4 regions of the Hyphobacterium marinum genome follow, and region 2 is predicted to be linked to each of the others. Evidence: predicted binding sites of a transcription regulator. Region 2 holds the regulator's gene; each other region holds the start of a gene.

Region 1 (2,200 bases), on a different contig from region 2:
TGGCCGGGTGCGGGTCATAGCCCTCGACCGTGATGTCCTCGTACTCGAAGGCGAAGAGGTCGGCCCGGTCCGGATTGAGCGACAGGCGTGGCAGAGCGCGCGGCTCGCGAGAGAGCTGTTCGCGCACCTGGTCCATGTGGTTGGTGTAGATGTGCGCATCGCCGAAAGTGTGGATGAATTCACCCGGCTCGAGCCCGGCAACTTGTGCGACCATGCAGGTCAGGAGCGCATAGGAGGCGATATTGAACGGCACGCCGAGGAACATGTCGGCAGACCGCTGGTAAAGCTGGCAGGAGAGCCGGCCGTTCGCGACATTGAACTGGTAGAGCGTGTGGCAGGGCGGCAGCGCCATGTTCGGCACGTCGGGCGGATTCCAGCCCGACACGATCAGGCGGCGTGAGGCCGGATTGGTGCGGATCTGTTCCAGGACATCGGAGAGCTGGTCGACCTCGGTGCCGTCCGGGCCTTCCCAGCGCCGCCACTGCTTGCCGTAGACGGGGCCGAGATCGCCTTTTTCGTCAGCCCATTCATCCCAGATCGTCACGCCACGGTCCTGCAGCCAGCGCACATTCGTCTCGCCGCGTAAAAACCAGAGCAGCTCGATGGCGATCGAGCGGAAATGTACTTTCTTGGTGGTCAGAAGCGGAAAGCCTTCGGAGAGGTCACAGCGCAACTGCCGCCCGAAGACCGACAGCGTGCCCACGCCCGTGCGGTCTTCCTGAGGGGTGCCGTTCTTGAGGATATCCTCAAGCAGGTCGAGATAGGCCGTCTCGACCGCCGAGGCCCGTCCGCCCGCTCTCGGGAAATCCTCGATCCGTACTGCCTCGCCCATGGCAATTCGCTCCGCATACCGATTCGCTGGAGCCAGCCTAACGCGCCTGGGCCCGGAACGCGTTAACGGGTCTCAGGCGGGGGGCGAGTTTTCCACGGCCAATTCACCCTTACATCGTGCCGACACAAAAATTTGACTCGCCTCGCGGGGCCGTTCGGCTATGGTGACCAGATCGGAACATAGAGGGAACATTTACATGCTTGGATATGTGACGGTCGGCACCAACGACCTCAAAAGCGCCGCGGAATTCTACGACAAGATCTGCGCCGAATTTGGCGTCGGCCGGATGATGGATTTCGACACTTTCATCGCCTGGGGCAAGCCCGGCGGCGGGTGCGGCATCGCCGCGACCAAACCGTTCGACGGCCAGGCCGCCACGGTCGGCAATGGCGTCATGGCGGCGTTTCAGGCGGACTCGAAGGAACAGGTCGACAAGGTCTATGCGCTCGCCATCAGCCTCGGCGCAAAAGACGAAGGCGCGGCCGGTCCGCGCGGCGACAGCGGCTTTTATGCCGGCTATTTCCGCGACCCGGATGGCAACAAGCTGAACGTCTTCACGATGGGCTAGTTGTCCTTCTTGAGGCCCCGGGTCGCTATCGCGCCCGGGGTTTCAGGTTTCGTGTGGCGCGAACCAACAAAGCACCGAAATCCCGGCCGAGCTAGCGAGAGCCGGGACCTTGGCCAGTTTCACACGGCCCCGGCGCGTCGCAAATGCTCCGGCCGGGGTTTCAAGAATACTCCCCTCGCCTCTCCCGGTCCGGCGCGCTAGCGTGGCGGTTCCGGGAGGGACAGCGTGGCGAACACCGAAACGACGGAGCCATCACAGACTTGCGCCAATTGCGGCGCGATCCTGACCGGCGCGTATTGCGCCGAGTGCGGGCAGTCGCGCGAGGATATCAATCGGCCCTTCTGGACGCTGGCGACCGATACGCTCGACGGGCTGTTCTCGTGGGACGGCCGGCTATTGACGACGCTGCGCCAGCTTTACACGCGGCCGGGCCGCGTGGCGCGCGATTATGCCGACGGCAAGCGGCAGAGCTTTACCCCGCCGATCCGGCTCTACCTCATTGTCAGCCTCGTCTTTTTCGCGGCAATGACGCTGTCGGGCGTGCGGATCATCGCGGTCAACACGTCGATGAGCGAAGCCGGGCCGGGCATCAGCCTGACCATGTTCCAGCCGCCGGGCACCAGCGAACCTCTCAATCTGACGGACGAGGAGCGGGAGGACTTCTATGCCCTCGCCCGCGGCCTGGGTAATCCGGAGAGCGTGATCCGCATCGCATTGCGGGCCGCAGAAGATCCACGCGGCACCGAGGAAAAGACCGCCGCAGCGGCCAATCAGGCGCTGATCCTGATGGTCTTCGTCTT
Region 2 (2,200 bases):
GGCGCACGCGCCGTCCTGGTGGGTGAAAGCCTTATGCGGCAAGGCGATGTGGCCAAGGCCACGCGCACCCTGATGGGGACGGCAGCGTTTACTTGAGGCGGGAAGGAGAGCTTTCCGGTGGCGCGCTGGGCGTCGCTCGCAAGAGGGCGTCGAATTTGTCAGCGTTATTCGACATGACACTTCCGTAGCTTCCCACGATCCGACCGCCTTATATAAACCTCGATAGGCTGTGGCTTTGAGCGGTCAAACAACCACCCATCGCCCGGGGCATCAACCACGTCACCATGTTCGACCGCCTCTATGTCTCCGCCATCACACCAGCGCGCATATAGCTGAATTCCGGCCTGCTCTGCGTCCAACAACGCAATTTGCCGCATATACGTTTCGATGTTCCCGCCATCGCAAGCGCTCGCTCCGTCACGCAGGTTTCTACGCCGGTCATCCGGAAGAGAATTGTATAACCAAATACCAGCCTCACCGATGGAGACATGGCTCGACTGGCCTTTTATCTGCGGAATCGTTTTGCGGACGAGGCCGATCCAAAAGGGCCAGAACAGCACAATCGCAGCCGTCAAAAGCAGCCCAACAATTAGCCAGCCCCACGCCGGTTCTTGGACCCAAGCCGGACAAGACGAGCCAAACCGCTCACACCATTCTAGAATTATTAATTCGTAGTGAGCAGGGCCATCGGCCATCATGAATAAGAAGACGCTGGCAACGATCACCAAAAATGCCGAGGCGGACTTGTATAGCATCCCCAACCCATACCACGGGCCGGGGCAAAATCGCCACAAACAAGGTCATTCCGTGTCCTTCACGTCTCTACTTGCACCGAAGGGATAGGAGGACTTGACGCGCCCCCGGAACACTTATAGAACATCGCGTGAAGTTTATGTTTTGTTCCGCTCGCCGGTCGCGAAGGAAACGCCATGCTGACGCGCAAGCAACACCAGCTTTTGCTGTTCATCCACCGCCGCATCACCGAGACCGGTGTGTCGCCCTCCTTTGACGAGATGAAGGATGCGCTGGAACTGGCGTCCAAGTCCGGCGTGCACCGCCTGATCACGGCGCTGGAGGAGCGCGGCTTCATCCGCCGCCTCGCCCACCGCGCCCGTGCGCTTGAAGTGCTCAAAATGCCGGATTCCGCCGCGCCTGCCGGTGCCGATCTCGGCCCCAATGTCGTGCGAGCCGACTTCAAGCGCCCGCCGCGCGAGGCGCGCGACAGCCGCGAAGTACCCCTGCTTGGCAAGATCGCCGCCGGTGTCCCCATCGAGGCGATCCAGCACGAGACCGACCGCTTCGTGTTGCCGCCCGATATTGCCGGCGGTTCGGGTGAACATTTCGCGCTCGAAGTGGAAGGCGATTCCATGATCGATGCGGGCATTCTTGAAGGCGATATCGTCGTCATCGAACGCTGCAACACCGCCAATACCGGCGAGATCGTTGTCGCGCTTGTCGACAACGAGGAAGCCACGCTGAAACGTCTGCGCCGCAAGGGCGGTTCAATTGCGCTCGAAGCCGCCAACCCGGCTTATGAGACCCGCATTTTCGGACCGGACCGGGTCCAGGTACAGGGCCGTCTCGTCGGTCTCATCCGCCGCTATCACTAGGCTTTCGCCGTCTAGTCGCGGTGTGTCCCTGCCATCGTGCCCGTGCCCGTCCCCGTCCAGGACCGGTCACCCCTGCGGTCGGCGACCGTTTCCCACGACGTGATACGGCCATCGGTGATCCGGAATGTCCGGGCACCGTCACGCGCGAGATCATCGGCATCGATCAGTTCGGCATCGCAGCGCGACCGGAGAACCCGGTTTACCTCAAGGCGCGTGACGACCAGATCCGCCGTGCGGCAGTCCTCGATCAGGGCTTCCTCGGTTTCCGGCGTCGCGATCAGCACGCCCTGCGCCCGGCCTGCACAGCCTGAGGCGTCGCAACGCATCCCCCTCGCCAGTCTGACTTCGCGGTCACCGGTCTGTTCGAGGAAGACTCGCGCCGCAAACCGCGAGCGCCGCGTTGTACTGGCCGACCAGTCTCCATCTGCCGCGTCATAGTGGGCAATGACCACGCCGCTATCCGTCACAAGACCGTCCGGGACCGGTGTGGCCCACCACAGGATGAGACCGGCCCCCATGAAGACCAGCCCCGCCAGCCTCAACAATCCCCGGCCTGCCACCAGAGCCGCAAATCCGGCGGCATAGAGCGG
Region 3 (2,200 bases), on a different contig from region 2:
GCGGGTCCGGGACAGTGATGATCTCGCGTACAGCCATGGTCTCTAAGTATGCCGGGCGCGGCGGAGGTTCAAGACGGGCTGTCTTCGTCCGGTCCCTCAATCAGCGGCGCGTCATCGTCATCATCGGCGGCATCGCGATAGCCATCGGGCAGCGCCTTCTTGGTTTTCGCGCCAAGCGCTTTAAGCATTTCGGTCTGGCGAATGACATTGCCGCGCCCGGTCACCAGGCGTTCCTTCGCGGTCGCCCAGGCCCCGTGCGCCTGATCGATGCGCTGGCCGACCTTGTCGAGTTCCTCCACGAATCCGACCAGCTTGTCGTAGAGCAGGCCGGCCCGTTCGGCGATCGCCTGGGCGTTCTGGTTCTGGCGCTCGATCGTCCAGAGATTCTGCACCGTGCGCATGGCCATGGTGAGGTTGGTCGGTGAGGCGATCATCACACCCCGGTCCAGCGCATAGGCGACAAGCTCGTGGTCATTTTGCAGGGCCAACACCGCCGCGCCTTCCAGCGGGATGAACATCAGGGTGAAGTCGACCCCGTCATAGAGCGCGGCATAGTCCTTCTCGCCCAGCGACTTTACATGCGTCCGCACCGAGGCGATGTGCTGCTTGAGGAAGGCCGCCCGCTGCTCTTCGGTCTCGGCATTTACGCACGCTTCGAAGGCGTTGAGGCTGACCTTGGAGTCGATCACCAGCCGGTGCCCGCCCGGCATGTTGACGACGATATCGGGCCGCAGCCGCCGCCCCTCCGCATCGGTCTCGTGGGACTGGGTCTCGAACTCCTCGCCTTCACGCAGCCCCGCCCGCGACAGGATGCGCTCCAGCACCAGTTCGCCCCAGTCGCCGCGCACCTTGGACGAGGACTTGAGCGCATTGGTGAGATTGGTCGCGTCCTGGGAGATCTGGACGGCATTCTTGTGCAGCGTATCGACGAGCTGGTGCAGCGCACTGGTCTGCCCCGTTCGTTCCTTGGCATCGTCGATGACGCGCTTCTGAAATTCGCCCAATTGTTCGCGCAACGGGTTGAGCAGGGTCTGCAGGTTTTTCGCGCTTTGCTCGTTCAGTTCCGCACCGCTGGCCTTGAGGACCTCGTTCGCCGTCAGCTTGAAACTCTCGGTGAGATCCTTGCGGGCCTTTTCCAGCTCAGCCAGCTTCTCGGCGTGGTGGCGCTCGGCCGCGTCCGAAGACGCTTTCAGCGCGGCGTGGTTCCGCTCGGCGCTTTCACGAGCCGTGTTGGCGGCTTTCAGCTCATCGCGCAGGCTGGCGATATCGCGTTCCGCCTGCTCGGCCAACGCACTCCGGCGTTCGGCCTCGCCCAGGCGGCGATGCAGGCGCGCGACATAGACCATCAGGCCGGCCAGGACCACGACCAGAACGACCGTCCCGGCCCCCATCAGCAGCATTTCCTGGCCCATGATTTCCCTGTCCCGTCCCGACTCGCGAAGGCACTAGATTACCGGAACGAAACCGAAACGCACACCCGCAACCGCACCGGAATTAACCCGCCGCTAACCCTGTTAACCAAACGGCCCGCGGCTTGCTGCGACAGGGCTGAATTTCGGGAGTTGCCTGACCATGCCTGTCACGAATGTTCCGATTCGGGAATTGACCGAGGCCGATGTCCAGCGCTGGAACGCCTGGGCTGCGCCGCAGGGTGAACTTGTCAGCCCCTATCTGCTGCACGACTTTGCAGCCGCAGTCGACGAGGTTCGCAATGACGTCAGCGTCGCGGTTATTCGCGACGGTGCCTCCATCGCCGGATATTTCGCGCATCATGCCCCGAAGGGCGGTGCGATCCGTCCCGTCGGTGCACCCATGTCGGATTATCAGGGGATTGTGTCTGCGCCGGGCGTGAAGCTCGACCCGGCCGAAATTCTCTACGACAGTGGCGCTTGCGCCCTCGTCTATGACAACTGGTACCGGCCGAGCGCCGGGCTGTCCGGCCTGTTCCGGGAACGCAATGGCTCAGCGATCTGTGATCTGTCGCTAGGAGCGGACGCCTACTTCGATGCCCAGCGCGCCCTCCACCGCGATCACTTCCGCAAGCTCGACCGCCGCCGCCGCAAGGCTGAACAGGCATTTGGTGCCATGCGCGTCGTCCTGGGCGATCCGGGCGGTCATCACTTCCACACGCTCGCAGCCTGGAAGAGCGCGCAATACCGCGCCACCGGAAAGCTCGACGTCCTGTCCGTGCCCTGGGCGC
Region 4 (2,200 bases), on a different contig from region 2:
CGCGGCCATTACCGTCACCGGAATACCGGCATCAGCGAGACCCCGGATCGCCTCGATCCGCTTTCCGGGCGTTGCGGCGCGCGGCTCCATGTCCCGGGCCAGACGCCGGTCGAGCGTGGTCACCGAGATGGCCGCCCGCACAAGGCCTTTCTTGGCCATCGGCGCGAGAATATCGAGATCGCGCAGGCACAGCGCCGACTTGGTGATGAAGCTGACCGGGTGGTTGTAGCGCGCGAACACTTTCAACAGCTCGCGCGTGGTCTGCAGGTCGCGCTCGCGCGGCTGGTAGGGATCGGTATTGGCCCCGATGACGATGGGCTCGGGGACATAGCGCGGGCTTGAGAATTGTTTCTCGAGCAGGGCTGGCGCATCGGGTTTGACGAAGATGACGCTTTCGAAATCGAGGCCCGGCGAATAGCCCCAATAGGCATGGCTGGGCCTTGCGTAGCAATAGATGCAGCCATGCTCACAGCCGCGATAGGGATTGACCGAGCGCGAAAAGGAAATGTCGGGCGAGTTGTTGCTGGTGACGATGGTGCGTGACGTGTCCTTGATGGTCACGGTGCGCAGCTGTTTCGGCATCGGGTCGGCTTCGGTCCAGCCGTCGTCGAACAGCTCGTAGCCATAGCTCTCATACCGGCCGGTGACATTGGAGCGCGCGCCGCGTCCCCGTGGCTGCAGGGGCGGGGGCAGTGCCCCGAGGCAGGCCGTCGGATTGCCGGACGCAACTTCGGAACAATCCGAATCAGGGACGCGGCGCGGTTCTGGTGTTCGGTCGATGAGTGTGTGCCGGTTCATGCCCTGAACCATGGCAGGGAGAGCGGAACAGAACAAGAACAAATGGGTTAATATCCACAGGCAGACACACCACACCCCATCCCTCCCCTCGAGGGGAGGGAGGATGGCGAAGCCATCAGGGTGGCATGCTTGGTGGGCGTCATTCCCCGGCGTGTCCGGGGAATCCCCGTACACCGCTTTATCCCATCTCGATGACGGCGCGCCCGCGCAGAATATCCTCCGCTTTGGCGCTGTACTTGCCGCCGGCATCGTCATGCAGGGCCAGCGGCGGGAGGAGGCGGAGCGGGGATTTCGAGCCGCGCTTTGCCGAGATGATGACCCGCTTGGCATCGCTGCCGGGGCGGGGTTGAATCGGCTTGATCGCGACATCACCAAAACCCTTGCCAATCAGGGCGAGGACATCGCCGAGCGCATCGGCGCGGTGGATGAGCACAACGCGGCCCTTGGGGCGCAGTACGCGTCGGGTGAGTCTTATCCAGGCCTCAAGATTGGCCGTTGGCGAGGTGTAGGCGGCCTGCTTGCCGGGTTTCGGGGCGCGTAGCGCGGACGGATCATCGAAGAAAGGCGGGTTGAAGAAGACCCGGTTGACTGTTGGCAGATCTGGCGGATCAGCGACATCGCCTCCGATGACTTCGACACGGGAGGTCATGACATTGGCCTCGATATTCCGGCGCGCCAGCGCGGCCATGGCCGGGTCAATTTCAAGGCCCAGAAACCGGCACTCCGTCATCCGGTGCGCCGCGCACAGCATCGCCGTTCCCGCGCCGCATCCCGCATCGAGAACCAGGCTTCCCGGCTTGGCCGATAGGGCGGCCGCGAGCAGGACCGCGTCGATACCGGCGCGGAAGCCGTCAGCGGGCTGGCTGACGGACACCTGACCGTCGAGGAAAAGATCGCAGGTCGTCGCCATCAGGACCCGTTGTCCGCTAGCGCCTGTTCGAGCGCGGTCCGGGCGCGGTGGGCGTCGCGGTCATCGACCATCAGGCGCTGTTCGATGAAAGGCAGTCCGTTGCCGTAGAGCCCTGACATGCCGCCATCGAGCGCGAAGCATTCCACGCCGATTTCCTTCATCACGGCCTGCGCAAAGGAGAGTTTCACCGGATCATTGGTTCGCAGGATTTCCTTCATGCCCATTCTCCTGACCGGCTGCGACCATAGGCGCAGTGTCCGGCGCTTGCCGCGCGCGGCGGCCATTCCTATTGTCTGGCACCGAACAAGCCAATGGCTTCTTAAGAGGCGAAATCTTGGATATCAGCGTCAAGGCCGACAAGAGCGCCGGGCAGGAGACGAATGCGGCCGAGCGGCTCGCATCCCTCGCCTGGGACGACATGCGCGAGGTCGATGCCCTGATCCTGGAGCGCATGGGCAGTCCCGTGCCCCTGATCCCGAAGCTCGCGCATTA

Evidence for each region. The regulator LexA, encoded in region 2, represses DNA repair genes until DNA is damaged. The targets are predictions, from matches to a motif close to ATGTTCCNCTTGTGTTCC.
Region 1: V0U35_RS09730 (VOC family protein) is a predicted target of LexA. The motif match lies at 1,007-1,024, and genes of this name have one in related genera.
Region 3: V0U35_RS03935 (DNA recombination protein RmuC) is a predicted target of LexA. The motif match lies at 1,456-1,473, and genes of this name have one in related genera.
Region 4: V0U35_RS12405 (PA0069 family radical SAM protein) is a predicted target of LexA. The motif match lies at 823-840, and genes of this name have one in related genera.

Annotation. Positions count from the first base shown of each region.
Region 1 covers NZ_JAZDRO010000004.1:12,634-14,833, reverse strand. The annotation lists gene V0U35_RS09735 (thymidylate synthase) at 1-832, opposite strand, end outside; gene V0U35_RS09730 (VOC family protein) at 1,029-1,400, shown strand; gene V0U35_RS09725 (DUF3667 domain-containing protein) at 1,626-2,200, shown strand, end outside.
Region 2 covers NZ_JAZDRO010000006.1:18,862-21,061, forward strand. The annotation lists gene trpC (indole-3-glycerol phosphate synthase TrpC) at 1-96, shown strand, start outside; gene V0U35_RS12600 (hypothetical protein) at 165-755, opposite strand; gene lexA (transcriptional repressor LexA) at 930-1,610, shown strand; gene V0U35_RS12610 (ComEC/Rec2 family competence protein) at 1,622-2,200, opposite strand, start outside.
Region 3 covers NZ_JAZDRO010000001.1:819,120-821,319, reverse strand. The annotation lists gene def (peptide deformylase) at 1-37, opposite strand, end outside; gene V0U35_RS03935 (DNA recombination protein RmuC) at 69-1,412, opposite strand; gene V0U35_RS03930 (GNAT family N-acetyltransferase) at 1,573-2,200, shown strand, end outside.
Region 4 covers NZ_JAZDRO010000005.1:195,042-197,241, reverse strand. The annotation lists gene V0U35_RS12405 (PA0069 family radical SAM protein) at 1-798, opposite strand, end outside; gene V0U35_RS12400 (tRNA1(Val) (adenine(37)-N6)-methyltransferase) at 977-1,708, opposite strand; gene V0U35_RS12395 (putative signal transducing protein) at 1,708-1,992, opposite strand; gene V0U35_RS12390 (polyprenyl synthetase family protein) at 2,043-2,200, shown strand, end outside.